3 regions of the Butyrivibrio sp. AE2005 genome follow, and region 3 is predicted to be linked to each of the others. Evidence: predicted binding sites of a transcription regulator. Region 3 holds the regulator's gene; each other region holds the start of a gene.
The links. The regulator Rex, encoded in region 3, represses fermentation and respiration genes when NADH is low (regulators of the CRP and FNR family bind a similar motif). The targets are predictions, from matches to a motif close to ATTGTTAANTANTTAACAAT.
Positions count from the first base shown of each region.

Region 1: gap (type I glyceraldehyde-3-phosphate dehydrogenase) is a predicted target of Rex. The motif match lies at 2,532-2,551, and genes of this name have one in related genera.
Region 2: DL92_RS0115925 (phosphoketolase family protein) is a predicted target of Rex. The motif match lies at 7,038-7,057, and genes of this name have one in related genera.

Region 1 is NZ_KK366042.1:68,271-79,054, forward strand. It holds gene DL92_RS0115205 (transglutaminase-like domain-containing protein) at 1-417, opposite strand, end outside; gene DL92_RS0115210 (GGDEF domain-containing protein) at 414-1,154, opposite strand; gene DL92_RS0115215 (histidinol-phosphatase HisJ family protein) at 1,414-2,232, opposite strand; gene gap (type I glyceraldehyde-3-phosphate dehydrogenase) at 2,607-3,632, shown strand; gene DL92_RS0115225 (phosphoglycerate kinase) at 3,954-5,189, shown strand; gene tpiA (triose-phosphate isomerase) at 5,316-6,062, shown strand; gene DL92_RS0115235 (nitrogenase component 1) at 6,480-7,934, shown strand; gene DL92_RS0115240 (nitrogenase component 1) at 7,934-9,223, shown strand; gene DL92_RS0115245 (LacI family DNA-binding transcriptional regulator) at 9,271-10,338, opposite strand; gene DL92_RS0115250 (ABC transporter permease) at 10,604-10,784, shown strand, end outside.
Region 2 is NZ_KK366043.1:14,787-25,570, forward strand. It holds gene DL92_RS0115880 (DUF4867 family protein) at 29-673, opposite strand; gene DL92_RS0115885 (HAD-IA family hydrolase) at 857-1,498, shown strand; gene DL92_RS0115890 (hypothetical protein) at 1,567-1,740, shown strand; gene DL92_RS0115895 (hypothetical protein) at 1,892-2,107, shown strand; gene DL92_RS21165 (hypothetical protein) at 2,297-2,596, shown strand; gene DL92_RS19735 (MBOAT family O-acyltransferase) at 2,836-4,260, shown strand; gene DL92_RS0115910 (hypothetical protein) at 4,296-5,303, shown strand; gene DL92_RS0115915 (M48 family metallopeptidase) at 5,320-6,546, shown strand; gene DL92_RS0115920 (hypothetical protein) at 6,608-6,793, shown strand; gene DL92_RS0115925 (phosphoketolase family protein) at 7,214-9,580, shown strand; gene DL92_RS0115930 (DHH family phosphoesterase) at 9,706-10,784, shown strand, end outside.
Region 3 is NZ_JMMD01000003.1:211,342-222,125, reverse strand. It holds gene alr (alanine racemase) at 1-433, opposite strand, end outside; gene DL92_RS0104510 (bifunctional ADP-dependent NAD(P)H-hydrate dehydratase/NAD(P)H-hydrate epimerase) at 452-2,008, opposite strand; gene DL92_RS0104505 (hypothetical protein) at 2,060-2,722, opposite strand; gene DL92_RS0104500 (redox-sensing transcriptional repressor Rex) at 2,741-3,379, opposite strand; gene hslO (Hsp33 family molecular chaperone HslO) at 3,628-4,515, shown strand; gene DL92_RS0104490 (bifunctional UDP-sugar hydrolase/5'-nucleotidase) at 4,615-6,234, shown strand; gene DL92_RS0104485 (metallophosphoesterase) at 6,446-7,780, shown strand; gene DL92_RS0104480 (metallophosphoesterase) at 7,777-8,931, shown strand; gene DL92_RS0104475 (DNA/RNA non-specific endonuclease) at 9,082-10,038, opposite strand; gene DL92_RS18210 (SPFH domain-containing protein) at 10,201-10,784, opposite strand, start outside.

The DNA.
Region 1 (10,784 bases), on a different contig from region 3:
GTACTGCCCGTTTCCTGCCTGAAGAGGGAAGACCTCGCCGTCTTTTGAATTGCTTGAGATGTCGTAAGTATAGGTAACCGTATCCGGGCCTGTGATCTGAAGCTTAACTTTGGGAGAACTTCCTTTATAAGTCACGAAAATATAGCCCTCAGACATGTTTGAATAGTCGATACGGGCATATTCGTTCTCAAATGTATCGGTTCCGGGAGCTGTAGGGACAAGGCAAAGAGGCGTGTTGTCGCGACTTCCCCTTACGGTCTCATCAATCTGCGCATCTTTTTTGTGGCCGGCTCTGTCAAGGAGCGTTACGCCGTGTTTGGAGCCGCATGATGTGAGAAATAAAACCGAGCAGGTGAAAAGACAGATTAAAGAGAATATACGATTTTTAAAAAAGCTTTTTTCAATCATAATTTTCATGAGAGTATTTGTGGTGCATCCTTAAGTTTCTTATAGGCAAAAGAGATTAGTTCGGACATTACGGATCTCTTTTCGTTAGAGTTGAGTACGCATGCGTATGCTATCTCAAGAGGTGTTCCGACAGCCATCTCGTTGTAGCCGCGGATTCTTTTTGTGAGATCTGAAAGGAACATATCGCAGTCGGTGTCCGAACAATTTTCAATCAGAATAATAAATTCATTTCCGCCGTTTCTTCCGACATAACCATATTTTTCGCCGACATCCTCAAGAATAAAACAAAACTCGGTAATTAGGTTGTTGCCGTTATCATGACTTGTTGTCTGATTTACGGTCGGAAGATTATTTATTTTCATAACAACAAAGCCGACCCCGGGGAGTCGTTCCGAACCATTGAAACTTTCAAACAGAAGGTCGCAACTGAATCTGTTGGGAAGTCCCGTGAGCCTGTCGAGGTAGGCAAGTCTGTTTAGTCTGTAGCCGATATTTGTAGTCTTTTTTAATATATAAAAGTCTATTATAACGGAAATAAATACCATTAAAACAAAGATTAAGACAGATAGCAAGAGCCTTTGCGAAGTTTTGTCCTTGGAAAACGTCATTTTTAAGAGGTCTGTTCGACAATAAAATGCCAGAATCGCAGTAACAACGCATAAACAGCAAAGAGTAACAGACTTGTACATGAATATGAAATTATATACGTTAGTTTGTTTACCTCTGGTGTAGAATTCTTCCCTCATATAGCCTCCAAAGCTTCGCGCGGGTGCATCGAGAAAAGAAAGGAATCGGTAATCTTCACTGGCGATACAGAGAAAATATCCATTCTTTCTAAACGATACATCAATATCATGTATATTTTACTATATTTCGTTCATCTTATAAACAAAAACTTCCACATCACTTGTGGCAGGCAGAAGCACTTGCTATAAGCTTATATTTGGCGTGAAAAAGCACCGCCCACGCAGTGCTACAAAGCTGTAGGCGGTGCAAGAAGTTTTTTTATAATTTATGGAATGTAGGATTCAGTCTTTCGAAAGTACAGTATTCGTCGAAGCCGCATTTTTTTGCAATGATACTTGCCTTCTCAAATGCGCCGGCAACGCCTTCGGGATTATGAGCATCGGAGCCGATGGTGATTATCTTTCCGCCAAGTTCTTTGTATCTTTTTAAGACATCGGGACTTGGATTCGTGGGGCCGCCCGATCTGAAAAGACGGCTGGTGTTAAAGTCGAGGCCTTTGTCGTTCTTTATAAGATGAATCAAAATGGCGTCGATGATATCTGAATAAGCTTCATATGAATATGGATTGTTGCCTTCGGGAGCGTAGCGGGCGAGATAGTCGAGGTGCCCGAGGACGCAGTAGTCATCAAAGAGTTTTAAGTTTTCAAGCGTAAGTTCAAAGTAGTGCCTGAAAACTTCTTTTACATCAAGGCCTTCCCAGAATTCAGGGTAGTAGGGATCTTGCCCGTCAATAAGATGCATGGATGCGATGACGAAGTCAAAAGATTCCGAGCGGACATAGGCTGTGTTTTCTTTGGCTATATGATCCTGCATGCCTACTTCAACACCGAATTTTATAGAAATCTTGTCTTTGTACATCTCCTTATACTTATATAGCTCTTTTTTGTAAGGAGGAGTGTCCAATAAAAAATAATCTTTCGGGGTGTCTTCGGTTATCGGATAGTCCATGTCCATGTGGTCGGTAAAACAGATTTCTTCAAGGCCTTTGTTTATGGCACTTTTGATCATGTCTTCCATGGGTGCTTCGCTGTCGCCCGAATTGTGAGTGTGTAAATGGTAGTCTGCCGGTAAGATCATATGGGGTTCTCCGTGATTTATTAAATGATGAATGTACGCATTTTTGATTTTTTGTATCTATAATATGATATGCGAATATTATGATATACGAATTGCTCCATGACTGACGTCATTCTCGCAATTCTACAATCATTCGGAAACCGCGGATTTGCAAAGCAAATCGCTAATTCCTCATGATTGTTAGGGTCAAAAGGTCAAAAAGCTTAACATGCAAGCATGTACGCATTTTTGACTTTTTGACACCTATATCATAATATTCTTACTTGATTTATGCTACATTTTTTATTAGAATTAGAGTTGCTGATAAAAAATTATCAATAAGTGTGATATTAAGCAGCAATTAAATATTATATTCATTTTAGGAGGAACTTAAAATGGCAGTTAAAGTAGCAATCAATGGTTTTGGTCGTATCGGACGTCTTGCTTTCAGACAGATGTTTGAGCATGAAGGAACAGAGATCGTAGCAATCAACGATCTTACAGATCCTAAGATGCTTGCTCATCTTCTTAAGTATGATTCATCACAGGGCAAGTACAAGTATGCTGATAAGGTTTCTTACAGCGAGAATTCAATCACAGTTAATGGCAAGGAAATCACAATCTACAAAGAGGCAGATGCTAAGAACCTTCCTTGGGGCAAGATCGGTGTAGACGTTGTTCTTGAGTGTACAGGTTTCTACACATCAAAGGCTAAGGCACAGGCTCATATCGATGCCGGTGCTAAGAAGGTAGTTATTTCTGCTCCTGCAGGAAATGATCTTCCTACTATCGTATACAATGTTAACCACGAGACACTTACAGCAGATGACAACATCATCTCAGCTGCATCATGTACAACAAACTGCCTTGCACCTATGGCTAAGGCTCTTAACGATTTCGCACCTATCCAGTCCGGTATCATGGCAACAATCCATGCTTACACAGGTGATCAGATGATCCTTGACGGACCTCAGAGAAAGGGTGACCTTAGAAGAGCACGTGCAGGCGCTGTTAACATCGTTCCTAACTCAACAGGTGCTGCAAAGGCTATCGGCCTTGTTATCCCTGAACTTAACGGAAAGCTCATCGGAGCTGCTCAGAGAGTTCCTGTTCCTACAGGTTCAACAACTCTTCTTTTCGCAGTTGTTAAGTCAAGCACAGAGGTAACTAAGGAAGCTATCAACGAGGCTATGAAGAAGGCTTCTGATCCTGAGACATTCGGATACAACGAGGATGAGATCGTTTCATCTGATATCGTTGGAATGACATATGGTTCACTCTTCGATGCAACACAGACAATGGTTAACAAGATCGGTGATGATCTCTATGAAGTTCAGGTTGTTTCATGGTATGACAACGAGAACTCATACACATCACAGATGGTTCGTACAATCAAGTACTTCGAGAAGTTCGTTAAGTAATCACTTGATGAGGTTTTGTCGAGTCTAGTGTACTACTTAGTTCGATCGAGCACCTTCGGTGCGAGAGTCGAACCTCCTTGTGAAAACTCGCGGGGAGCAAGTAGAACCTAATAGAAACCATTAAGAGGGTCCGGTCCGTTTGGACCAGGCCCTCTATTTTATTGAATAGGAAATTTCTTTGAAATTCCCTATTCAATAAAAACGCTCCGCTATGGATGCGCAACTCGCGGAAATGAAATTATTGCTTACGCAATCCGCTCGTGCGCGAAAGAGTCGCAAGCGACTCTTTATCATCAATTTTTATTACAAAGGAGAACAAAAATGAGTCTTAATAAGAAATCAGTAGACGATATTAACGTAAAGGGCAGACGCGTACTCGTTCGTTGCGACTTCAACGTTCCTCTCAAGAACGGTGAGATCACAGACGAGACAAGAGTAGTAGCAGCTCTTCCTACAATCAACAAGCTTATAAAGGATGGCGGCAAGGTTATTCTTTGCTCACACCTTGGAAAAGTAAAGAACGGCCCCAACGAGGGTGAGTCACTTGCACCTGTTGCAAAGAGACTTTCAGAGAAGCTCGGCAAAGAGGTTAAGTTCATTTCTGATTACAATGTAACTGGCGCTGATGCAACAGCAGCAGTAGAAGCTATGAACGAGGGAGATGTTGTTCTTCTTCAGAATACTCGTTTCAGAGGAAAGGAAGAGACAAAGCCCGAAGAGGCAGGCGATGCTTTTGCAAAAGAGCTCGCAGAGCTTGCTGATGACTATGTATGCGATGCTTTCGGATCAGCTCACAGAGCACACGCTTCTGTAGCAGGCGTTACAAAGTTCATCACAGAGAAGGGCGGAAACAACGCAGTTGGATACCTCATGCAGAAGGAAATCGATTTCCTCGGAAATGCAGTTGAGAACCCTGTAAGACCTTTCGTGGCTATACTTGGTGGTGCTAAGGTTGCTGATAAGCTCAACGTTATCAATAACCTCATCGAGAAGTGCGATACACTTATCATCGGTGGTGGTATGGCATTCACATTCCTCAAGGCTCAGGGCTATGAGGTTGGTAAGTCTCTTGTAGACGATACAAAGCTTGATTATTGTAAGGAAATGCTTGAGAAGGCTAAGGCTAACGGCAAGCAGCTTCTTCTTCCCATCGATACTGTAGTTTCAGCAGGATTCCCTGATCCTATCGATAACCCCAGCATCGAGACAGAAATCGTTCCTTCAAATCAGATTCCTGCTGATAAGGAAGGTCTTGATATCGGTCTTAAGACACGTGACCTCTTCGCTGATGCTGTTAAGTCAGCTAAGACAGTTGTTTGGAACGGACCTATGGGTGTATTCGAGAACCCTGTTCTTGCTGAAGGAACAAAGGCAGTAGCTAAGGCTCTTGCAGAGACAACAGCTACAACAATCATCGGTGGTGGTGATAGTGCAGCAGCTGTTAACCAGCTTGGATTTGCTGACAAGATGAGCCACATCTCAACAGGTGGTGGAGCTTCTCTTGAGTTCCTTGAGGGTAAGGCACTTCCCGGAGTAGTAGCAGCTGATGATAAGTGAGACTCCGACGAGGTTTTTTCGAGTCGGTAGTTCGAACTTAGTTCTGGCGAGCACCGATAGGTGCGAGAGCAGAACTTCCTTGTGAAAATCAAGAAGTAAATATTACAAAATATAGAGGTGGAAAACATGGCACGTAGAAGAATAATCGCCGGAAACTGGAAGATGAACAAGACTCCCAGCGAGGCTGTAGCTCTTTGCGAAGAGCTCAAGGATCTTGTAAAGAATGATGCTGTAGACGTAGTTTACTGTGTACCTGCAATCGATATCGTACCCGTAGTTAACGCTGTTAAGGGCACAAACGTACACGTAGGTGCAGAGAACTTCTACATCGTAGATAACGGAGCATTCACAGGAGAAATTTCAGCTCCTATGCTCAAGGATGCAGGTGTAGAGTACATCATCATCGGACATTCAGAGAGAAGAGATATCTTCGGAGAGAACGATATCCTTATCAACCAGAAAGTAAAGAAAGCATTTGCTTCAGGTCTTACACCTATCCTTTGCTGCGGTGAGTCACTTGCACTTCGTAAGGCTGACACATACAAAGAGTGGATCGAGAGACAGATCACATGGGATCTTGACGGCGTAACAGCTGATCAGGTTAAGAAGCTTGTTATCGCTTACGAGCCTATCTGGGCAATCGGAACAGGCGAGACAGCTACAGCAGATCAGGCTGAAGAAGTATGCAAGCTTATCCGTGAGCTTATTGCTAAGCTTTACGATCAGGCTACAGCTGATGAGGTTCGTATCCAGTACGGCGGATCTATGAATGCAGGAAACGCTGCTGAGCTTCTTTCAAAGCCCAACATCGACGGCGGACTTATCGGCGGAGCAAGCCTTAAGGCTGACTTCGGAAAGATTGTTAATGCATAATGTACTACTTTGTTCCGGCGAGCACCTTTGGTGCGAGAGCAGAACATCCAATTTTACGGAATAAACTGCCATTATTGTAAAATTTATAGGCGACGCAAAAGATGATTTCATCTTTTGCGTCGCTTTTTGCTTTAAAGAAATTTCAGGAAAATTGACTAAGAGATAGGGAAAGCAATGCTTTAGTCAACGCGTCAAGGAAATTTGTCTTAGATTGAGCAGAAGATTACAGCGATTATTGACCTAAGCGATAACCTCAGCTGATTGGCACTGATAAGTTTTCTCAAATTCTCACGAAAGACATACTATGATAAGATTTGAGCATCACAGAAATGCGATGCTGACCGGTGAGCCGGAGGTGTTATGATATACCTCCGGTTTTTCTATAAAATGTCGGCATCTTTCGGGAGAGGTGAAGAAATGCCAAACATACAGTATTCGGGAGTCAGGGAGAGCATCCCGGGAAGAATAAACGATCTTGGTACAACCGGAAAAGAAGTTGCGGAAAACTACAAAAAGGGATGTCTTAAAAGGGCAGACAGGAGCTTTGCACAGGGACTGCAGTGTCAGCAGATAAACAGTATGGCGGCGCTTATGTCTTTGGAGGATTCTGTCTTTATTTCACATTCTCCGCAGGGGTGTGTCGGATGTGCGATCATGGCGGTAGATATGTACCGCGTCGGACAGATTCACAGAGGAATCAAGGTTGTCAAAAATCCCAGACTTATTGTTACAAATATAGATCAGAAGAGTGTAGTATTTGGCGGTGAGCAGAAGCTTAGAGAGGCTGTTCAGAAAGCAGTCGAGAGATACAATCCGAAGCTTGCGTTTATATATGCTTCCTGCGCATCAGGTATCATTGGAGACGATATTGACGCGATAGCACAGGATCTTCAGACTGATTATCCTGACACTATAATGGTTCCGATACACTGCGAAGGCTTCAAATCCAAAGTTTGTGCGTCCGGGTTTGATGCGGCATTTATTTCGATCAATAAATATATTTTGAAAAAAGAGAAAGTTGAAAAAGAAAAAGGACTCATAAATCTTTTTGCCCCTACGACAGTCAGTTTCGCCGATCAGAAAGAAATGGAGCGAATGATAAATCTTTTGGGTGCAAAGGTCAACTATATTCCTTTTTACAGCTCTCTTGAAAAGATAAAAAGAATACCGGCAGCGGAGGCTTCGACTTCTATCTGTAAAGTATTTGCGGATGAGTTTATGAAAACTCTCTGGGAAGACTACGAGATACCTTATTCACACACAGTAATGCCTATCGGAATAAGAAATACCGACAAGTGGTACAGAGGCATAGCTAAGGTTATCGGCAAGGAAGAGGAAGTTGAGAAAATCATCGCTTCCGAACATAAAAGAATAGAACCGCTTGTTGCGGAACTTAAGGAAAGACTAAAGGGAAAAAGAGTATTCATATGCGGAGGAACAGGAAGGTCTTTTGCGGCAGCGGCTCTTATAGATGATTTTGGCATGGAACTTGTGGGACTCGAAACACCGACATATGACGCTGATGCGCAGGTTGACATAGAGTACCTCAACGATATTCACAAGAATTTTGTGGTTGATATTGCCAACATGCAGCCATTTGAGCAGGTTAATCTTTTAAACAAACTTAAACCCGATGCATTTATAGGAGTTCCCGAATGGGCGGCAAAGCTTGGAATTCCGACTACACACGTTCTTGACGGAAAAAGACCTACGATGGGATATGACGGACTTCTTTTTCTTGGAAACAAGATCGCGGATCAGCTTGAAAATCCGGGATTTAACAGGAAACTTGCAAAGCATGTAAAACTCCCTTACAAGGATTCATGGTACAAAGAAAATGCATTCAAATATATTTTAGGGGGAGAAGATTAATGTCACATATTATGGAAAATCCTAAGGGCGGATGCGTTCTTGCGGGAATCAACGCCGTTCTTGGTGCGATAGACAGAGTCTGCCCGATATTACATTCAGGTCCCGGATGCTGCATGCAGACTACGGCAGCAGATCAGGGACAGTCGGGACATAAACACTCATGCTTTGTAAGCGGAGTGTCAATCCCGTCAAGTAATATGCTTGAAAAAGAAGTAGTATTCGGCGGAGTTAATAAATTAAGAACAACAATACAGGGCTCGATTGACATAATGGATGCCGATGCTTTTTTTGTCCTGACGGGATGTACCGCAGGTATTATCGGAGATGATATCGAAAGCGTCACAAGTAAATTTAGGGAAGAAGGTCACGAAGTCTATGCGATTGATACGCCCGGATTTGCGGGCGACAGTAACCTCGGATATGAGGTAATCTGGAACACGTTTATCGATAAGGTTATTGAAAAAGATGTTCCAAAGGACGATAAGCTTGTGAATATCTTTGGAATTGTGCCCTACCACGATCCGTTCTGGAGCGGCACGCTTGAAGAGATCGATAGGATTCTTTCGAAGCTCGGACTTAAGGTCAATACCTTTTTTACAAAACATCAGGGAATTGAAGATATTAAAAAGAGCTCCGGTGCGGCGCTCAATATCATTGTAAATCCGTGGCTCTTCAACGGGCCTGCCAAGAAGTATGAGGAGAAATTCGGCGTTCCAAGTATCAGGATTCCGGGACTCTTTGTCGGCGCGACAGATACCACTAATTTTATCAGAGCAGTGCAGAAAGCACTTAATCTTGATGAAAAACTTGTAGAGGATGTGATCGAGGCGGAAGAGGACTATGTCTACAGCTATCTGGGACAGTCAATCGGTGTTGTGAGCTGGAAAAGATTTGCTGTTGTTGCAGATGCAAACAGTGCTGTCGGATACACAAGATATCTTGCGAACGATTACAGCTTTACGCCTGTTCTGGTGATAGTATCCGAGCCGATCTTCAGACAGGAGGACAAGGACAGGGTAGAAAAAGAAATCCGGGACCTTGAATACGCAAAGCCTCCGAAAGTTCTTTTCCTGACGGATCAGTACGAGATCAACAAGGCAATCCGTGAGGAGGAAAAAGAGATAACACTTCTTGTAGGAAGTAGCAACGAGAGAGAAATTGCGCTTGAAAAAGAGATTCAGTTCATCCTCGGAGCATTTCCCATAAATGAAAGGCTTATTTTTAACAGAACCTATGCGGGTTACAGAGGAAGCCTTACATTTACGGAAGATATTTATGATAACAACTGATCAAAAGAATCGTTCTGTTACCGAAGCTATCGGTGGCGGAGCGGTTTTTATTGAGGAAATTTCTTCGAACTTGTTGAATCCCTGTAAATAAGGTCGGTTTCGGTGTATGTGGTACGATAGTTCAGATTGGGCTGTTCTATTCGTGAAATAACAAGATTTGCTGCGGAATATCCGATTATCTGACTGTGAATATGGCTCGTGGATAATGAAGGAGTCATTATTTTTGATTCCGGTGAATCATCAAAGCCAAACAACTTTATATCTTTGGGACATTCAACGCCTATTTTTCTAAGTCCGTACAATAGATCGAGTGCGACAAAGTCATTTGCACAAATAAACATTTCGGGAAGTTCTTTCATTTTTTCAAGAGCCCTAAATAAGTAGTCTTTGTAATCCGAGCCGTGAGGATGTACCTCTGAAAGGCAGTATTTATCTTCAAATGTAAGATTGTTGATATACATTGCTTCTCTAAATGCTATAAAGCGTTCGTAAAAAGAGCGGCAGTGGGTTACCTGTCCGACAAAGCCAATCTTTGTTATGCCTTTTTTGTTCATATCGCTTACTACGCGGTATATATCTGAAAAATTGTCCATCAGTAAAATGTCGGCATTCAATTTACGCCAGTAACTGGCAACCGGAGCGTCTATCATCAGGACGGGGAGGTCGAGATTGCAGATCATTTCACAGTATTGCTGATTAAACATTTCTATACATACGATTGCTCTAGTATTTTCTGGCCTGTATGTTAGTGGGAGACTAAGGTCTTCTATATTGTTGGCATCGACTCTGTGTATGGTGAGACTATATCCCATAAGAGAAATCTCATGCTGAAACTTATCAAGCATAGTTGATGCAAAATGTGAATTATTAAGGAAGTTTCCGGTGAAAAGAGCTATTTCGCCTGAAACTTTATTTTTTGTAAAAGAAGGATTCTTTATATCCGCAATGGAATTGGCATATGAGAACTGTTTATATCCCATTTCCAGTGCTTTCTCAAGAACCTTCTGCCTGGTGGATTCAGCCAGCACGCCGGTATTATTGATTGCTTTGGATACTGTATTTCTGGATAATCCCAGTGCATCGGCTATATCCTGAATAGTAACTTTTGTAGCCATAATTATTCTCCGTTGGTAAAAATGTTGTGCACAAATGTTACATTTGCACATTTAGCACATTTGGATATTAGATTTGCAGCAAATACGAATTTCTGCAATTTCATCCAAGAATACCTAGATTATAAGATGTCAGAGAGAAAGTGTCAAATGTAAATTAAAATTGTGCAAATGACAAAATTAATCTGTTGACATATAAACATATATGTGATAATTTTTACATATACAAAATGAATGTTACAAATGTAAAAGTAATGGAGGAACTAATATGAATGCTAAAACGAAGGATAATACGCTGCATAACACACTCGTATATATCAGGCAGCACTGGCAGTTGTATGTATTCTTTTTAGGACCTGCACTTATACTCACCATTATTTTCAAATATATTCCTATGGGAGGAATCCTGATCGCGTTTCAGAAGTACAACCCATTTAGAGGAATACTTG
Region 2 (10,784 bases), on a different contig from region 3:
CTTTTTTCTAAATAAAGTAATATGAAAATTATTTAAGATCTCCTGCGATGTCGATGTTCTCGCCTGTGATTCCAACCCATGCGCCGTTTGCTGCTTCAGAAGCTTCTGCGTGAGCAAGGAGCCACTTGTTTGTTGCTGTGAGCATGCGGTCTTCCTGGTTGCGAGCTTCAAATTCAGGCTTACCAACGTTGGTGCCCTTAGGAAGTCCTACAAGAACCTGGAATCCTGAATCTTTGCTTGCCTGGCAGGGAGCATAGTGAAGAGCTGTAGCGTATACTTCGATCATTGTGCCTGCAGGGCAAAGGAAAGCTTTAACCTTGCTTGAATCAATCTTGTAGTCTACGATTTCTTCTCTTTTAGCAAGTAAAAGAATGAAATCTGTTGAACCAAGGTTGATCTCTGATGAACGGTGATACTCAAGACAGTTGAGCTTGGTGTTGTGTCCGTTGCACCATCCGAACTGCATATCGGAACCGCCAAAGAGGCTGTTTGTAATTGATGTTGCTGCAGCGAGAGACTGAAGTGCAGGCTCTTCGGCAACATAGTCTGTTCCCTCGGGAACGGGAGTGCTTGACTTAAGAGCTTCCACGATTGCCTTCTTCTCTTCTTCATAACCCTCGATGATCCTACCGTAATTTGTGAATTCAGGATCGTTTACATTATATATTTTCATAACCTTCTCCTTTCAAGAATTATTGATAATAATAATCATATTGCTATTTTACAGAGAAATCTTATCATTTGGTAGCGATTTCTTTTCAAAAGTTGCTTTTGTTATCAGATAAGCGATAAATCTTTACTTTTAAAGTGCCTGTGTGCTAAAGTGTGTAAAAGGTTTAGACAGGGGAGGAATTTGATGAAGTATAAAAATCTATTATTTGATCTTGACGGAACACTGACTGATTCATCTGAAGGAATCACAAAAAGTGCATTATATACATTTGAAAAGATGCAGATAACTCCGCCGGAAGAAAGTGAGCTTTATACATTTATCGGACCTCCGCTCGGATACAGCTTCGTAAAACACGGAGTTGAGGAAAAAGACAAGGACAAGGCGGTAGCAATATACAGAGAGCGCTACAATTCGATCGGAAAGTTTGAAAATGCGCCGTACCGCGGAATGATAGATCTTTTAAAGAAATTTAAAGACGAAGGATATAAATTATATGTTGCCACATCGAAGCCTGAAAAGACGGCGATAGAAGTCCTCGATCATTTTGATATGACGGGATATTTTGATGAGATTGCGGGGGCAACTGTAGACGGCAGCAGAGAAAAGAAGGACGATGTAATAAGATATCTTCTTGATAAGATAGGAGAAGACGAGTCGGATACAGTGATGATCGGTGACACTAATTATGATGTCCTCGGAGCTGCGGAACTTGGAATTCCTTGTATTGCGGTGACGTGGGGATTTGGTGATATTGATGATATGAAAAAATCCGGTGCAGTCGCAATTGTTAGCAGTATGGATGAACTATACGAGGCAGTGAGATAATGATAGCTGTTGGCGCGTTATACTATGATAGAGAAATTTCATATCGAATTTGAAAGGAGATAAGCCAGATGGAAACATGGTTTTATGTAGTTGAAAGTATTGACGGCGATTATGCGAATCTTCACAGAACTGATATCGAGTCGGATGATCTGAAGCTCGTTGCAAGAGCTCTTTTGCCCGATGGAATAGCGGAAGGAACTAAGCTTAAGTACGAACTTATGCAGTATTCGATAGTGGAGTGAGGATAAGTTGCTTTTAATTTGCAAAAAAAGAGAAATAGGAATGTATTTTTCGCCACAATGAATATATATTTTAATAGAAGGGCAGCATATAATATATTTATCAGCAAGCATTAGATGACAATTGCTTATGTTTGAAAGGATGGTGGAAAATATGTTGTCACTGCTTTTTATTATATTGTTCTTTATGATCTTCGGAAGGATGATCGGATTTGCTTTTAAAGCAACTTGGGGAATCTTCAAGGTCGTAACATTTTTGGTATTCTTGCCGCTTATTTTGGTAGGACTGGTAGTTGGCGGACTTCTTTCCATTGCTTTTCCGATACTGCTTGTGGTTGGAGTTGTAAACTTGTTTATGAGACTGACGTAAAATATGGAAAAACTTTTGTATATTAACGGGATATCACCGTATTTGTATGCTCTTGCGGTTTTTTTTCGACCAAGTGAAGAATTGAAAAGTACATTTTTGACATGTTTATGTATTTTCCTAGCGCAGCTGATAGTTACTATTGTTATCGGCATTACATGCAAGGATAAGAAAAAACTGGCGCGGATCACTATGATAAACAAGTTTATACAGATACCGTATTTTGTAATGTTTTTCGTGTTCTCGGCTTTGTTTGTTTTCTTTGGAACATTCTTTTTTGGAATCGGAGTGTTATTTTTGCCGGTTTTTGTATTGATAGATTTCGGGGTATTCCTGAGTACGTTGATACCTGAAGAACTTTGTACGCTGAAACTTATTATGCTAAGACGTATGTCGGGAATGAGAGCGTTAAGATATTTGGTTGGGAATGCGATTTACATTGTTGATATTATACTTTCGGTTAAAATATATGATGAATATAAGAAACTATGAGGTGGTTACTGACCGCCTCTTTTTCTTTGGAACAAAAATGGTCTATGAAAAAGAGATTGTTATTTTTTTAAAATGATACAGAAGAACCGCTAGATTAATGAAAATATAGCATTAGATGTAATATGGGCTTCCGTTTTTGCGATAACGGGAGCCTTTTTTCGTGAAAAAGTGCATGGATGACAGCATATTCGATAAATGGTAGAATAAAAAACACAAGTTAGTTGTTTGGAGGATTGTTTGTGGCATTTTCGTTGTACACTGCTGTCTTTTTGAGTATTGTGATAGCAGTTTTTTTTATGGTTCGAAAGGAAGCAAGACCGCTTGTGCTGCTTCTTTCGAGTATTTCGTATATAGATCATCTTAATGAAAGAGCTGTAGTTGTGCTTTTGGTGACAACTGCCATTGTCTACGCTTTTGGATTACTGATTCAGTTTTTTAAAGATAAGAATAGAAACAGGGTAGCAGGTGTCTGTCTTTTTGTGTGCTTATTTCTTCTGGTTTTTTCATTGTCTTTTCTGAAGTTTTCATCCAGAATTCCGAGATTTTCAAATTTGATCATTCCGATTGGTTTTTCCTACTATGCGTTCCAGGCAATAGGATATATTGTTGATATTTACAACGGTAAGATACGTGCGGAAAAGAATATCATGTTCTTTGCGCTATATATGAGCTTTTTTCCTAAATTTGTAAGTGGACCCATAGAAAGAGAAGAAGATTTCGTGGCACAGGTAAAAGAGCTTAAAAGTGTCAGATTTCTGGATGAGCAAAGAATGTCCGAGGCTTTTGGATACATATTGTACGGATATTTCTTGAAACTTGTGGTCGCAGATAATCTGGGCGCTTTGGTGACTAAGTTGTTTAACGGTTACAGAGACAGTGGCAGTTTATGGCTTATGCTCGGATCGTTGTCGTACACCATGCAGATTTACTGTGACTTTGCGGGATATTCGGCGTTAGCTGTGGGAGTATCAAGGATTTTTGGAATCAATCTCGTTCAGAATTTTACGGCACCATATTTGGCTGTGAATATTTCAGATTTTTGGCGCAGGTGGCACAGATCTCTTAGTATGTGGCTTAGAGATTATGTTTATATTCCGCTTGGTGGAAACAGGAGAGGAGTGCTCAGACAGTGCATAAATGTGTCGATTGTTTTTATTTTATGTGGCATATGGCACGGGAATGGGCTTAATTTCCTGGTGTGGGGAATGCTTCACGGTATATATTCCGTCATTGATGTTTTGATCAGAAGGAAAAAGAATAGCGACAAGGATAAAAGCATTTTATCAGTAGTTAAGGGGCGCATTATTACCTTTTGCTGCGTTTCTTTTGCGTGGATATTTTTTGGAGCCAGTGGCCTTAAGACTGCCATTGAATACTGTATTGCCATGTTTACTGCGGGAAATGCGGGAACTACTTTTATCGCGCAGTACAATGAATTGTGTAAAGAGACGGCTCGAACAAATTTCTTATTGGTGTTCATTTTGATCGTTATATTGATGGATGTAATAAGCTATAAGAAAAATAAGCCATTTCCCGTTGTGCTGCAGGATTATGCCTGTGGTGTAAGGTATCTTATATATTATCTTATAATAATTGCAATTATAGTATTTGGCCTTTACGGACCGGGCTATAGCGCAAGTAATTTTATGTATATGAATTTTTGAGTTTTGTTGTGTATTGAAGTGGGGTAACGCATTATATGTTAAAAAAGAGGGCTTTACAGATTTTTTTCATATGCCTGACAGTCTTTACTTTGTGGTATCTGGACGGCGTGTTTTGCATAAAATCGGAGCATGGGATAAATCAGGCAAGAGGGTTATATTATCAGCCCAGAAATACAATTGACGTGGTGATGATGGGCTCGAGTCATGTGCACTGCGATATAGATACGGGGCTTTTGTGGAATGAGTATGGTATAGCGTCGTACGATTACAGTGCTGCCGAGCAGCCGCTTTGGTGTACATATTATTATCTTAGAGAATTCTGTAAGTATCAGAAGCCGAAAGTTGTTGTACTTGACCTGTATTCTCCGGCAAGATTTAAGGACAATTATCAGTATACCTGGCTCAATCAGAATCTTAACGGAATGAGATTTTCATTTAATAAAATGGGGATGATCATTGACAGCGTTGAATCTCGCAAGATTAGCAGGATCTTTCCTGATTTTATAACATATCATGGAAGAGTTGATACACTTAAAGCGGAGGATTTTCTTTATCCGTTTACTGTAAGGAAGAAAATGCTGACTTTTAAAGGGTTTACGCCATATCTTAAGCGAGAGCCGCAAGAAGAGCCGGTCATTGATGAGACGGCAAGTGTAGGCGTGACCGTTAAGTCTGAGATATTCCTTACCAAGATTATTGAATATACGCTGGAAAATGATATCGAACTATTTCTTGTCGTGACTCCGTATATTACTTCTTCGGAGGATGAAAAAGTATATAATAGATTAGAAGAGATTGCCGAGTATTATGGAGTGCAGTTTAATAGTACAAATTATGACTACGGTGAGATCGGACTTGATTTTGAAAAAGATTTTAATGATGAATCACATTTAAATTACTGGGGAGCATATAAGTTTACCCATTATCTTGGCGAGGAACTTAAGAGGCGCTACGAGATTCCGGACAGAAGAGGCCAAAAGGGATACGAGTCGTGGCAAAGAAATTTTGAAGAGATTGCAGAGTATGTTAAAGAGAATACCTGACCCGGAGGAGTGAATAATGCTTAAGACAATAATTCTGATTTCTTTTTTCCTGAATAAGGGATTCGACGCAGTGATCAGATTTCTTAATGATAAGCATCAGAAGGGAGAACTTCCCGAGAATGTAAGAGATGTTTATGATGAAAAAGAGTATGCGAACTGGAAAAACTACAAGGCAGAGAGCGGAAAACTATATACCATATGGAATATAGCCGATATAGTCTTTTTGGCGATTCTTTTGATATCAAATGCATATGCATGGGGATTTAAGGTACTTGAAGACGGCAATGTCTATGTACAGTATTTGATCTTTATATTCGTGCTTACGGCATTGTCTGAATTAATTGATGTGCCTTTTAAGTATTATGATACTTTCGTTATAGAAGAGAAGTACGGCCTTAATAAGTCTACGAAGAAGACATTTTTTGTTGATATGATAAAGAATATCCTCGTTGGAGGTATAATGTCATTCCTTATCATAGCGCTCACAATGTTTATATTTGAGGCCTTTGGCAATATGGCAATTCTGGTCGGCACTGTTGCAATGATGGTTATTATGCTTATTCTGAATTTGATAATAGTTCCGCTTATGAGAATTTATAACAAATTTACTCCGTTGGAGGATGGAGAATTAAAGAGTAAGCTCCTGACACTTTGCGAGAAATATGGAATGCGCGTCAGGAAAATCGTAGTGAGGGATGCAAGCAGAAGAACTACGACTTCGAATGCTTTCTGTGCAGGATTTGGAAAATTAAAGACCATATCTTTGGATGACAATCTTGTCAATAATTTTACCGATGATGAGATTGTTGCCGTATTTGCACATGAATTTGCGCATGCAAAATATAAGCATACCGTTAAGTCACTTCCGTTTTCTATGGTAAGAATACTGCTGGTATTTATAGCATTGTGGATTGTGCTAAATATTCCCGGTTTTTATACAGCGTTTGGTTTTGACGGAATCAATTATTTCTTCGCAGAGATATTGGTAACATTTATAACCTGGCCTGTTTCAAACGGACTCAATATAATATCCAACTATCTTTCGAGAAGGCATGAGTATCAGGCGGATGCTTTTGCGGCAAAAGAAGGTTATGGACATGACCTTGTTTCCTCGCTTAAGAGGCTTCATAAAGAGGCATTGTCGGATATCAATCCACATCCTGTAAAGGTTGTGCTGGATTATTCGCATCCAACGCTGTCGCAGAGAATTACAGCGATTGAGGGCGTTCAAAGCAGGGGCTGAATAATTAAGGTTTTTTGTTGACGTATACCATTGTGTGATCGGGGAAAGGATGGTGACGGTTATGTTTTTTGGAAAGAAAGATAAGGACGTGCGGATTACGGACAAACAGTACAAAGATCTTGTGGGTAACATGAGTAAGAGCGAACGCAAAGAGTTCGATCGTAAGCAGAAACAGCTTCAAAGAGAGAAGGATGATGACTGGCTTTTGGGAATGTTGTTTTTGACAGATGATTCTGATGATATCTAAATAATCGAAAATATAGAAGTGTTGAAAATAAACGTGGTTGCGATTTGCGCAATCACGTTTATTAAATATCTATAAAATAACGAAAAAGCTCCCGAAAGTGTGATAAAATAAGGCGAATTCGTTACAGGGTTATATATAGCGGGAGCATTATTTGCGATTTCACGATTGCTATTTTATTAACGGAATGCATAACCATGCGGGTTACAAGGAACGGTAATGCGATATTTTTTTCACAATAGCAATAATTGATAAAGATTTAGCAATAATAATATAGTAAATGTTCTTCAAATAGCTTATCTTACAATAGAAATACCAACGACATGAGATTTTATAAAAGATATACAGAAGGTTGGGTATGGCACTTTGTATCGGCAATATATCATGTCGGTATGTAATTAATAATAAAGGGAGAGGAATAATATGAATCACATGGAAATTACTGATGAGTATTTAGGAAAAATGGACGCCTACTGGCGTGCAACTAATTATCTCGCAGCAGCACAGTTGTATCTTCTTGAGAACCCGCTTCTTCGTGAACCACTTAAGAAGGAGCATATCAAAAAGAAAATCGTAGGTCACTGGGGAACAGTACCCGGACAGAACTTTATCTATGTTCACCTTAACAGAGTAATCAACAAATATGATCAGGATATGATCCTTATCTCAGGTCCCGGTCACGGCGGAAACTTCTTCGTAGCCAACACATACCTTGAGGGATCATACAGTGAAGTATATCCTAACGTAAGCCGTGATATGGATGGCTTACAGAAACTTTGCAAGCAGTTCTCATTCCCCGGCGGTATCTCAAGCCACGTTGCTCCTGAGACTCCCGGTTCTATCCATGAGGGTGGTGAGCTTGGTTATTCTATCGCACACGCTTTTGGTGCAGTATTTGATAACCCTGATCTTATCGCTGCATGTGTAGTTGGTGACGGTGAAGCAGAGACAGGACCTCTTGCTACATCATGGCAGTCAAACAAATTCCTTAACCCCGTTTCTGATGGAGCAGTTCTTCCTATCCTTCATCTTAACGGATTTAAGATTTCTAATCCTACAATTCTTTCTCGCCTTTCACACGAGGAACTTGAGGCATTCTTCAAGGGTAACGGCTGGAAGCCTTACTTCGTTGAAGGAACAGATCCTAAGGAAATGCATCGTAAGATGGCTGAGACTCTTGATGTTGTTATGGATGAGATCAAGGCTATTCAGAAGAATGCAAGAACAACAGGTGATACAACAAGACCTGTATGGCCTATGATCGTTCTTCGTACTCCTAAGGGATGGACAGGACCTAAGTTCGTAGACGGAAACAAGATCGAGGGATCTTTCCAGGCACACCAGGTACCTGTAATGATGGATAAGCCTGAGCACCTTGATATCCTCAAGGAATGGCTCGAGAGCTACCATGCAGAGGAACTCTTTGATGAGAATGGACGTCTTATTCCTGAACTCGAGGAGCTCGCTCCTAAGGGAGACAGACGTATCGGTGCTAACCCTCATGCTAACGGTGGTAAGCTTCTTCACGACCTCAGACTTCCTGATTTCCGTGATTACGCTATCGATGTTCCCGCTCCCGGCGCTGTTGAGAAGCAGGATATGATTGAGCTTGGTGGATATATCAGAGACGTATTCAAGCTTAACGATGAGCACAAGAACTTCCGTATCTTTGGACCTGACGAGACAATGTCTAACCGTCTTAACAAGGTATTCGAAGTTACTAACCGTGATTGGAACAACCCTATCGACAACGATACAGACCAGTTCCTTGCATCAGACGGACGTGTAATGGATTCAATGCTTTCAGAGCATATGTGTGAAGGATGGCTCGAGGGATACCTTCTTACAGGTAGACACGGATTCTTTGCTAGTTACGAAGCATTCATCCGTATTATAGATTCAATGGCAGCTCAGCATGCTAAGTGGCTTAAGGTTTGCAACGGTCTTTCATGGAGACAGCCTATTGCATCTCTTAACCTCCTTCTTACATCAAACGTATGGCAGCAGGATCACAACGGATTCACACACCAGGATCCCGGATTCCTTGACCATATCTCAAATAAGAAGGCAGACGTTGTAAGACTTTACCTTCCACCCGATGCTAACTGCTTGCTCTCAACAATGGATCACTGCTTGAAGAGCAAGAACTACGTAAATGCTATTGTAGCAAGTAAGCATCCCAGACCACAGTGGCTTACAATGGAGCAGGCTGTTAAGCACTGCACACAGGGTATCGGCATTTGGGATTGGGCTTCAACAGATACAGGAGAAGAGCCTGATATCGTACTTGCATGCTGCGGTGATACACCTACACTTGAGGCTCTTGCTGCAGTTGATATTCTCCACAGAGAGATGCCTGAAGTTAAGGTTCGTTTCGTAAACGTTGTTGACCTTATGAAGATGGAGCCTAAGAACAAGCATCCTCACGGACTTTCAGACGTAGAGTACGATACAATCTTTACAAAGGATAAGCCTATTGTATTTGCATTCCATGGATATCCGACTCTTATCCATGAGCTTACATATACAAGAACAAACAGAAACATCCATGTTTACGGATATCATGAAGAAGGAACAATCACAACTCCTTTCGACATGAGAGTTCAGAACAAGATTGACCGTTTCGACCTTGTAATCGCTATGCTTAACAACATGCCTCAGTTCGGCAACAAGGGCGCATTCCTCATCCAGAAGATGAGAGATAAGCTCGTTGAGCATAAGACATACATTCACGACATCGGCGTAGATATGCCTGAAGTTGCTGAGTGGAAGTGGACAGGTGTGAAGTAATCAATCACATTCTTCTGTGTATTTCAAATGATAATGGAGGCGTCTGCGACGTATTGTCGCAGATGCCTTTTATGTTATAATAAAGATTGGAATGTCCAAAGAATTGCAGAAGAGGACCTAATAATATGGCTACTAAAAACAGAATTAAACTAAAAGGAAAATTAGTGACATATCTCAAAGTATTGGCATACTTGGGAGTACTGTTGCTTTTTGTAAATATTGCGGTATTTATTGTGGACGACTCTGCGGGTCTGATTCTTTTGATATTTACAGGATTTTATTTTGTTTCGGTCATGTACCTTAATTTCTACAACAAACCCATAATAATGAATGAGCTTATCAGCTTTGCGACACAGTATGGACAGATTCAGAAAAGGTTATTAAAAGACCTTGATCTTGCGCATGCCATTCTTGATGATTCGGGTAAGGTTGTTTGGGCAAATACAGCATTTGAAAAAGCGGTTCATATGGAGAAGGGACTTTATAAGAAAACTATCTTTTCCATTTTTCCGGGGGTTTCGGCGGATAAGTTTCCGGTTGATAATGAGGAAGTATCTTATAAGGTAGACTATGAGAGCAGCAACTTCACTATCAAGTTTAAGAGAATATCTCTTCATGAGATGGCGGTAAACAGTGACATAATAGATTCCAAGAGTTATGAGGGAAGCCTTATAGCCGTTTATCTGTATGATGAGACTGCACTCAGGCTCGCTATTCAGGAAGTTGATAATCAGTCGCTGGCAGCAGGACTTATCTACATAGATAACTATGAAGAGGCTTTGAACAGCGTAGAAGAGGTAAGAAGATCTCTTTTGACCGCTCTCATAGACAGAAAGATCAATAAATACATTGCATCAAGCAATGGAATATCCAAAAAGATAGAAAAAGACAAATATTTTGTTGTCATGCCTAAGAAGTCCTGCGAGACTCTTATCAAGCAACGATTTGATATTCTTGAAGACGTTAAGACAGTAAATATCGGAAATGAGATGGCTGTAACACTTAGTATCGGACTTGGCCTTGACGGTCTTTCATATGCGCAGAACTACGAGTTTGCGCGCAATGCCATAGACCTTGCTCTTGGTCGAGGTGGCGATCAGGCTGTTGTAAAGAGCGCGGACAGCACGTCTTATTACGGCGGAAAGAGCCAGACCATTGAAAAGAGTACTCGAGTTAAGGCGAGAGTTAAAGCTCACGCGCTTCG
Region 3 (10,784 bases):
TCCTTGACATTCCGGTATCAACAGCGATGTGTATCGGAGCAGGATTCTTAATCACGCCCGACTTCATAAGTCTTTCTGCGCAATCTCCCAGCTCTTTTAACATATCTTCCCTAAATACCGCGGGCCTTATTCCCAAAGAAAGCATTTTCTCATATGCATAAGGGAATGTGTAACCAAGCACCAGTATCGGCTTTTTGATTCCATTCTCTCTGAGGTCAAACGCCTCCTCTGCCGTCGCAGTCGCATATCCCCAGATATAATCTTTATTTTCCAAAAAATTGGCAATTCTCAAAGCGCCGTGTCCGTACGCATCCGTCTTTATGACAGCCATGATCCTGACTCCGTCCGGGATATTGTTCTTCATCGCTTCAAGATTATATTCTATTGCACCAAGGTCTACTCTTGCGCAGACCCTTGAATTCTCATCATACATTTCCATTCCATCCGTTTTTCAATTCAAAATATTCTCAAGTTCATCCACTATGTCGGAAGCAACCATCGAAAGCTTTCCGTGACGAGCAGCCGCCAGATCGCCCGCAGCCCCGTGTAGATACGCTCCTATGCAGGCGCATTCAAAAGAACTAAGTTCCGTTCCCACAAGAGCTCCAAGCACGCCCGAAAGCACATCTCCGCTTCCCGCGGTTGCCATGCCGTCATTTCCGCTTATATTAATATAAATCTTTTTTTCGTTACTGTCACTAACAACGCTTCGTGCATCCTTACAAATGACCGTACAATGAAGTTCTTTGGCAAGTTCTTTTGGGTAAAAGAGAATATTCCTCTTACACTCCTTAATATCCCTTCCAAAAAGTCTTGCAAATTCAGCAAGATGAGGCGTAAGGATAAGCTTTTTGCCGTTTCTTCCAAAGTTGCCCGCAAGACGCCTAAGTTCCTTATCGGTTGAAATAAGATTAAGTCCGTCCGCATCAACAACAAGGTTCTTGTCATATCTTGAAAGAACGATTTTAAGGATCTCAGCCCCCCTACCGGTCATCCCGATTCCCGGGCCCACAACCGCTGCCGTCGACCAGTTCATCGCATCTTCAAGCTTCTCCGAAACAGGTTCATAGTCCTCATATGTATCAATAAGGGCTTCCGGAATAACAGTCTTTATGACTTCCGCATTTTCAGAAGCCGTAAACACCTTTACCATCCCTGCTCCGGCCTTAAGGCACGCTCCCGCGCTAAGCGCACATGCTCCGCTTATTTCCTTCGAGCCGGCAATTATAAGGATTTTTCCGTTTGTTCCCTTATTTGAATACTTTTTTCTCTCGGGCAAAAGAGCTGTAACTTTCTCGTCATAAAAGAAATATTCCGGAGTGTTTCCGCAAAAGCTTTCTTTTGTAATTCCGGCATCGCAGACAACAAGCTTGCCAGTATATTCGCATCCCGGATACAGAATATGTCCCAGTTTTACGCAGTTAAACGTAACAGTTTCATCAGCTTTTACACAAAGAGAACAGATCCTTCCGTCATCAGCATTTATCCCCGAAGGAATGTCGACAGACACAACAAAAAGATCGTCTCTTCTGTCTTTTTTGCAATCATTGATATAGCCGATAACCTCAGCATAACTTCCCGTAATATTTCTGGAAATCCCTATACCAAACAATGCATCTACTATAATATCCCATTCAGCAGGGCTTTTGTTGTCTCTTATATTGGAAAAAGTGTCAGCATTGATTCCGTAATTTGCCGCGATCTTAAGTTGCTTCAGGCACAGGTCGCTGCACTTAGTCATATCACCGACTACCACAAGCTTGACTCTTATGCCCCTTTGTTTTAAAAGCCTCGCGGTACAAATGCCGTCTCCGCCGTTATTTCCGACTCCGGCAAAAACAAGCGCTGTGTACTTTCTGTCTGCGTTTTTGGAAGAAATATGTTTTTCAATCTCATCAGCAACGCAAAGAGACGCTCTTTCCATCAAAATCTCAGTGCTCACTCCGAAGACCTCCGAAGTATTTCTGTCATATCTTTTCATCTCATCGCTTGTCACCGCATACTTCATAGCTTATCTCCCCTTTGAAAAAAGCTGCCATCAGGCAGCTTTTTAAATCAATTATGATGTGTAATCCTTGTCATTGCCTGCAAGAGGCCTGCGGATAGGATGTCTTCTGTCCGGATCGTATTTCATATCGAATATTTCAATAACTTCCGGCCCAAAGATCTGATGCATATAGGAATAAAGATTATAATTTTCCATCTCCGCCTGTTGCATGAGAACTATATTCTTCTTAAGTTGCACTCTGAAATCCGAAACCCATTTATCAAGTTCCGTGATGTACTCGGTATTATCATGAAGTCTCTCATAGCAAACCTTCATCGTTTCGATCATCAGCTCGTAATCGGCTTCATATATCTTTTTCGAAAGATCCCTGAGTTCATCATCGTAGGATTCGATTCTCTCGTTGCAGTCATTGATAAGTCTTGTTCTGTCTTCAATTTTTTTCTCGATAGCAGATGAATCACCCGCTTTATTGGCTTCGTCCCTAAGGGGCACAATCTCACCAAGAAGCTTTTTCTTAACCTTCTTAAGGTCCTTGGTCTCACTGCGCAACTTCCCGTCACGCTCGACAAGTGCATTCAATTCATCCGCAAGATTCGAGATCTCCGGTGTCATTTCCGTCTGCGTAAAGAGCTGGTGCCATTTGTTATCCAGCGTCAAAATGGGAATATTCTTTCCCTGTAACGCAGACATATAAGCTTCTTTGTCTTTTGCCATTAGTTTTTCTCACCTGAGTTAAACATTTTTTCCTGACCTGTTTATATTATACGATAATTTCATCAAACTGTCAGATAAATGTACATTTTCTACCACAATATAGTCAGGCACCTCGAGATCGACGTGTGCAAAGTTCCAGATGGCTTTAATTCCACACTTGCATAGTCTGTGAGCCATCGGAACTGCCTGATCCTTCGGAATGGTCAAAACAGCTATCTCTATTTTATTGTTTTTTACAAAATCTTCTACTTCATCGATCGGACGAACTTCCACATCTCTTATCTTTGATCCGAAAAGATCGGGGTTACAATCAAATGCTCCTTTGAAAACAAATCCTCTTCTTGTAAAATTCGTGTAACCCGCGATTGCCTTGCCGAGATGTCCGGCTCCGATAATAACAAGGCTGTGTTCCTTGTCTATTCCCAAAATCTTACTGATCTCGTCATAGAGATAACCTACGTTATAACCATATCCCTGCTGACCAAAACCACCAAAATTATTAAAATCCTGCCTTATCTGAGAAGCAGTGACTTTCATGATGTCGCTAAGCTCTTGAGAAGATATTCTCTCAACACCTTTCTCCTTGAGATCTCCCAAATATCTGAAATAACGCGGAAGTCTGGAAATGACCGCCTGAGAAATTTCCTTATCTGCCATATTCTGCTCCTTTATTATGTATTATTTTTAACTGAAATAATTCTTAGAATTCTCTTTTAAACAATAGTATAGATTGTTAAGGATTATACAAAATAATTATATCTGTGCGTTAAATCTATGTCAATCGGATAAAGCCACATATTCCGCAAAAACAGCTGATTTACCGCGCCATTTACTTTAATAGTGAAATCATATATTATTCAATACGAATTACATCTATTGATAATAAAGAAAGTTGAGGATAAATCATGTCATATAAAGATTATATGGTACGCGCAACCGCAGCAGATGCGCAGATAAGAGCTTTCGCTGCAACAACAAGAGATCTTGCCGAATACGGAAGAAAAGCACACCACCTCTCTCCCATTGCCGCAGCGGCACTCGGACGTCTTATGACAGGCACTGTAATGATGGGAACAATGATGGATAACGATCAGGACCTCATAACCGTAAAGATGGACGGTGACGGTCCTTTAAAAGGAGTTCTTGCAACAGCCGACAGGTTTGGTAATGTTAAGGGCTATGTTACAAACCCTTATGTTGTCATGGAACCAAATGCGGCCGGACATTTAAATGTAGGAGGCGGAATCGGCGAAGGTACTCTCACCGTTATCAGGGATATGGGGCTAAAAGAGCCCTATGTCGGCCAGGTTCCTCTGTATACCGGAGAAGTCGCCGAAGATCTCACATACTATTTTACCAAGTCTGAACAGACTCCTTCTTCAGTCGGACTCGGCGTTCTTGTTGAAAGAGAGAATCTTTCCGTTATCGCCGCAGGCGGATTTATCATCCAGCTTCTGCCCTTCGCTTCCGAAGAAGTAATATCAAAGCTCGAGGAAAATCTTACAAAATTCTCTTCGGTTACTGATATTCTCAAGGCCGGAAAGGCTCCCGAAGATTTACTTAACATAATTCTCGAAGGCTTCGATATAGAGATCACAGATAAAATTGATTTAAATTTTTTCTGCAATTGCGACAAAGACAGGGTTGAAAGAGCCCTTATGTTAATTGGCCGAAAAGAGCTTCAGGAGCTGATTGACGATGGAAAACCCATAGAATTATGTTGTCATTTTTGTAACAAAAAATATATCTTTAAAACGTCTGAACTCCTTGAAATTCAAAGAAATTTGAAATAACACCTTTTATAAAAACAGATTATGCGTTATACTATTGCTTAGATGTTAGTAACATTTTACTAACAAAGTTACAGGGGTTTTAACAAAGGAGGTAATAGTATGACAAGACACACTGTAAAAAAATCGCGTGCCATCAGGACCGTCATGTCCTTAACTCTGGCATCGACTATCTTTCTGACTTCCGGTATAGGTGCAGCCGTTGCACATGCCGGAGGAAAAGAAGGTGTACATATAAATAACACTTCTGGTGTAGCCAGTATCAATGATTTCAAAAAGCTTGTAGAAGAAGGAAAGGATATGTCCGATAAAACAGTTATCCTTTCAACCAATGATGCACAATGTAATTTCGATAAATATCCTTATGTTGCATCTCTTAAGAACTTTTTTGAAGATAGCTTGAAGTCTGATGTTGTTCTTATCGACACAGGTGATTTCTGTGAAGGTAAAGATATGGAAAAATTTTGGAGTGCCAACGGTGGTGCTCAGTGCATGAACACTTACGATAACGATTATGCCGCTTTCCTTGCAATGAATGAAGCCGGCTATGATTTTGCTAATTTCGGAAATTACGGATTCAACTACGGATCCGATATAAATACAAACAATTATTTTGATTCAGGTTGCAGCATTGTTAATTTCGACTGTGCCGACAAGGCAATGAATGCTGCTTGCAAAGGCAAAGGAAAGGATTTCTCACAGTCATCCGATTGCTTCTCAAGCATTATGAAGCAAAACAGCCTTTGTGACAACAGCTTCATGTATGACTGTGCTAATTCAGACATGAAGATCGGCTTCTTCGGATTGCCCGAATATGAAGCTTTAGGAAACTATGACTTATCCAAGAATTCTGAATGGTATACTTGCGCCGAACAGCAGGCTCAGAGTCTTAAGGAAGATGGTGCCGACCTTGTTATCTGCATGTCCCAGCTTGGCTTGGGTGATGCTCTTAAGGGTGGCAGCGGAATCTTTAATCTGCTTGGCAATTTGTTTGGCCTTGGCGGAAAGAGTGCCTCAAAGGGTGCATCCAAGGGCGGATCAGGCATGGATTTCATCGATCTTCTTCTCGACGGTTGCTCTCTCTTCGCTGAAGGCGAAAGCGCTCTGCCCCTTAAGTTAGCTGATATGCTTCTTCGTAATATCGGTGTAACAATTCTTGATAACAACAGCAAGTCTATCGAAGATAATTTCCTCTTCTCTCTCGATGACATCATCAAGAACCTTGGTGGTGATTCAAACATCTCCAAGTTCGTAAGTGATATGATCGGTGGATTTGGTTTCAACCTCTTCGGCGATGCTGATTGCGACTTCGATTGCAATTGGGATTGGGATTACAACAGCTGCACAGGAAAGACCAACGGCAAGTCAACACCTCAGCCCAAGCCTTCACCACAGCCTAAATGCGGTGACACACCTCAGCCTCAGCCCAAACCTTCACCACAGCCAAAGCCCACTCCACAACCTAAGGGTGGCACATCCACTCCAAAACCGGACGGAGCCGCTGCACCTAAGGGCGAAACCGTTCCGGCTAAACCCGACGGAGCTGCTGCACCTAAGGGTGAGACTGTTCCGGCTAAACCTGACGGAGCTGCCGCTCCTAAGGCTGAAACCGTTCCCGCTAAGCCCGACGGAGCACCTGCCCCTCAGTATCAGCAGAACAGCAAGTCATTATTTGACGAATTATTCCCTGAAGAAGAGGATGATGATTTCTTCTGGTTCTAATTTTCGAATAAAAAAGTTTTAATATATATCGAACCACTTCTTTGATCATATATCAGGGAAGTGGTTCTTTTATTAATATATTAAAATATAAGTTAAAAATTTAGGGGTTTAATTAATTTTCTTTTTACGTTATACTATTATTTAAGCATTGGGGCCCAAGATGCTTACTACGTGACACAACAGAGATTTTAACATCAAAGGAGGTAGTAGTATGAAAAGACACAATGTAAACAAAGCGCCTGCCATTCGGGCTGTAATATCCCTGGTCATGGCTTCTTCTCTCTTTCTTTCTTCAAATCTCGGTGCATCTGTTGCACATGCCGAAGAAAAAAAAGTTTCCTACAACTATAAAAGCTCAGTTAACGGAAACGTATCCGACTTCGTAAAAATGGCGGACGAAGGCAAAGATTTCTCCGGCAAGACAGTTATTATTTCCACAAACGATGTACATGGCGCAATTCAGAAATATCCATATGTAGCGGCTCTAAAAAAATTCTTCAGTACAGAGCTTAAAGCTGATGTCCTGCTCGTTGACTCAGGCGATTTCAGTCAGGATAAAAAACCCAAAGGCAATGAAGGTGCCGACAGCGCCTATTGTATGGAAGAGTCCGCAGGTTTAGCCGGTGTTGAAGCTATGAACGCCGCCGGTTATGATATGGCAACTTTAGGAAATCATGAATTTGAAGGTTTTGTTGCCCTTGATGATAATCTTAAAAAAGCACAGTTCAAGGTTATCAATTCAAATTTGGTTACCAAAGATGCATATAACAAACTGGAAGAACTGGCCATTTCCTATAAAAATGCAAAAAATGACAAAGACGCCAAAAAGACATTCAGCAAAATAATGGACACATTTGGCAGCTTTACCGAGAAAGATTATTATCGCCAGCCAAATTATATATATGAATCCAAATCAGGCATAAAAGTCGGATTCTTCGGACTTCTTACAGAAGAAGCCAGCCTTAACAGTAAATTAAAAAATAAATATAAAAAACTCAAATCAAATATTAAACTGGATAAAAATAACATAATAGATTTTGATCTGGCTTCTACTTGCGCAAAATACCAGATTGAATCATTGAGAGACAACAGCGCTGATATTGTTATCTGCCTTTCACACTTAGGTCTTGAAGACGATCGCGAAGGAAACAGAAGCATTGACATATATGATGCTGTTACAAGTAAAGAGCCATATAAAGCTCTTTATCCGCTCGACCTGGTACTCGACGGCCACTCTCATAACAAAGTATCTGCAGGTGAAAACGATGAGCCCTTATTGTCAGGAGAGATGTTACTCAGAGAAGTCGGCATCACAATAATCGGTAAGGATGAGCAGAATAAAGCAAAAATCGAAAAGTCAGTCCTTGTTACAATCGATGACATAAAAGAAAGTATTGGCCCTGACGAAAAAACCGCTGAAGTTGTTTTAAAACTGATGGAAAACTATCACAGCAGTTTATTAGACAGTAAACAAGATCCATATGTAAATGATCTCCTCGATCATACAGCAGAACAGTCAGACAACGAAAGGAGGAAATCAGCATGAACATATTAAAAAAAGCAACCGGTAAGGCATTTCTTTCATTAACCCTTGCCACTACCCTATTCTTTTCACCAAATATCAATGGTTCGACTGCACATGCCGGCGTAGGACCTATCAGATACAGTATCGACCACAAAATCACCAGAAATTTTTCTGAAATAGAAGAAAAATATAATAACAACTTCTCAAATAAAACTGTAATCCTCACAACAAACGATGTGCACGGAGCCGTCGATGGTTACCCATACCTTGCCGGAATGAAAGATTATTTTGGAAAACTTGGTGCAGATGTCATTGTCGTTGACGCAGGCGACTTCAGTCAGACTAAACCGGAGGCCACGAAGAAATATATTAATTCCAAGAACGGCCTTGCTTTTAAATGTATGAACTCAGTAGGCTATAATTATGCTACTTTAGGCAATCACGAAGGAACAAACTTAGGTGACCTAAATAAAAACATTGCCGATACAGAAAAAAAACCAAAGTTTGAAATTATCTCTTCAAACATACTTGATCCCACAAAAGGAACTCCTCTTTATACGTCATGTGCCATACACAAAACCACAATCGAAGGCGCAGACAACGTAAATATCGGTTTCTTTGGACTAACTACCAAAGACGCCGAAAGCTCAAAAAGCAAAATGCTGCTAGAAGGCGCCATGCAAGAATGTGCCGAGGCTCAATATAACCTTTTAAAAAATGAAGGAATAGAAATAGAAGAAGGAAAAGAGAAAGAAAAAGCCGATATTGTTATTTGTCTTTCTCACTTAGGTTTAGAAGATGAATTCGCAGATCGTGGAGAATCAAGTTATGAAATATACAGAAAAGTGAACCAAATCGATCTTATGATTGACGGTCACTCACACAGCATTATAACTCCACCCGAATATGGCAAGCCTCTTATCTACAAAAAAGAAAACGGCGATGATGTAAATAACGATCCCATCCTCTCTACAGGAACAGAATTCCAAAACATCGGCGTAGTAATAATCGACAATCATGAAAAAGCAATTAAAGACGCCTTCCTTATAGAAGAAAAAGTCTTTAAAAGCTTTGAACCAATCAGTCCTGAAAATAACGATGCTGCTGCCGCTACAGCCAAGGTTGTAGAAGAGGTAAAAAAAGAATCAAAGAATGGTTCCAAAAAACAGTAATATAAGCAATAAAGGAAGCAACAACTAAGAACACAAATCATATGTCCCAACAAAAAGCCACCTGTTTGATAGCTAAACATCAAACAGGTGGTTCCTTTTTGCCGCAATCACAATACTTCAAGCACGGCTTTCTATCCGATTTAATAGATTTTAAGGGTTACATTTTTTACAAGACTGATAGCCTTTGCTGATTAGCTCATCTCTGCTTCCCTCATAATACCACTTATTCTTTTCACTCATAGAAGACACACTACCGCAGTATGGATAATGAAACTTCTTTGTATTCTTATTTGCTATATATGTAGCTATCTGTTCACCATTACTATCTGATGATGGCTCGCCACTCTCGATGTTCTGATCCGCTGAATCTGAAGAAACCTTAAAATCTTGTGTTTCCGGTGAAAAAACATAGTTTTCATCAGCATAGTTGCTTCCATCAGCATAGTTTATAATCACGCCCGGCTGCACATTGTAACAAAAAATATTAAAGCGCACCCCTTTCCCGTTATCCTCAACGGAAAGTGCCTCCATTTGTACTCCATCGCATAGCAAATTGCTTCCGGAAAAAATCGGTGTAACTCTATACATTACGTGATTTCCAGTACGGTGAACATAAGAAGCAACCATATTCTCATATGGGAGCATCCCTTCAACATTCATGTATCTGGTGCCGGTTATCAGGTTTTTCTCATTGGCATTCTCTCCTGTAAGCTGATAACCAATCATATGGCATCTGTTATAAAGATACGGTGGCTCCGAATCTACAAGCCCCGGATATTTATTCTGATTCCACCCCGAAGTTTTAACAGAACCAATAGATCCACGCGCCTCCGTTGGCATTAGGTCTTTTCCAATACATGTTTCTGCAGTAGTACATCTACCAAGCCGATCAAGTCTACCGTAACTCTCAAAAGAAACCGTTGTTAGCTCATCAGCATCAAATGATGGACTATTACCATTTAGCACTATTGATGCCTTATCCGAATACTTAGGAATCCCTCCATCCGCGTTAACCGTTACCAAGGTTATTCCTGGTATATTCATAGTTATGCCGATAAGCACAACTATCGCAAATACTTTGCTTATCAAGGAATGTACTTTCTTCATTAAAATCCCTTTCGCACTAACAATGAAACCAATTTAATAATATCAGCGAAAACTTAAACCGCTCTTAACTCAAGATAAATTCTAAATTCAAAATGATAATATAAATATGAAAAACCCTCGGCACTAACCGAGGGTTAAGTCATATTCATGAAAATAATATAATCACATTGGGATAGGCGGAGATGAAGTGGAGCCTTCGAAAATAGGTGCAATATCAGCAACCTCCTCAGCTCTTACCCAATTTTCCATTCCTTCTTTCCAAACCAATGAATCCTTATCAAAAGTTCCTTTTGATAGCATCTCCTTAAACTTGCTTATGTCATATGGTCCCTTTTGCTTTCCATCACCAGCAAGATAATATCCTGCTGTTGGAATTGGCGGAGGAACCACTTTATCCTTTTTATTAAAAAGACCTCCTATAGCACCCGAAACTTTCTCAGTCACCGTTGGTGCATCACTTTTTTCTGCCTCATCAAGCTTCTTTTCCGCCGCTATCTGAGACTTAATATCTCCAATTGCAGTTACCACACCTTTGGCAAACATTGCCGTTTTTCCCTGCGACAGCTTTTCAAGTTTCTTGTATTCTGCAGAAGTTTTATTTATCTCAATAGCAGAAATATTAATGCTCGATAATTCAACTCCATAATCATTATGAAGTTTTTCTTTTATATCTGCCTCTATATGTCCCCCAACATCAGGAATCATACTTTCAATCTGGATTAAAGGTATATTATTGTCTTTAGCAA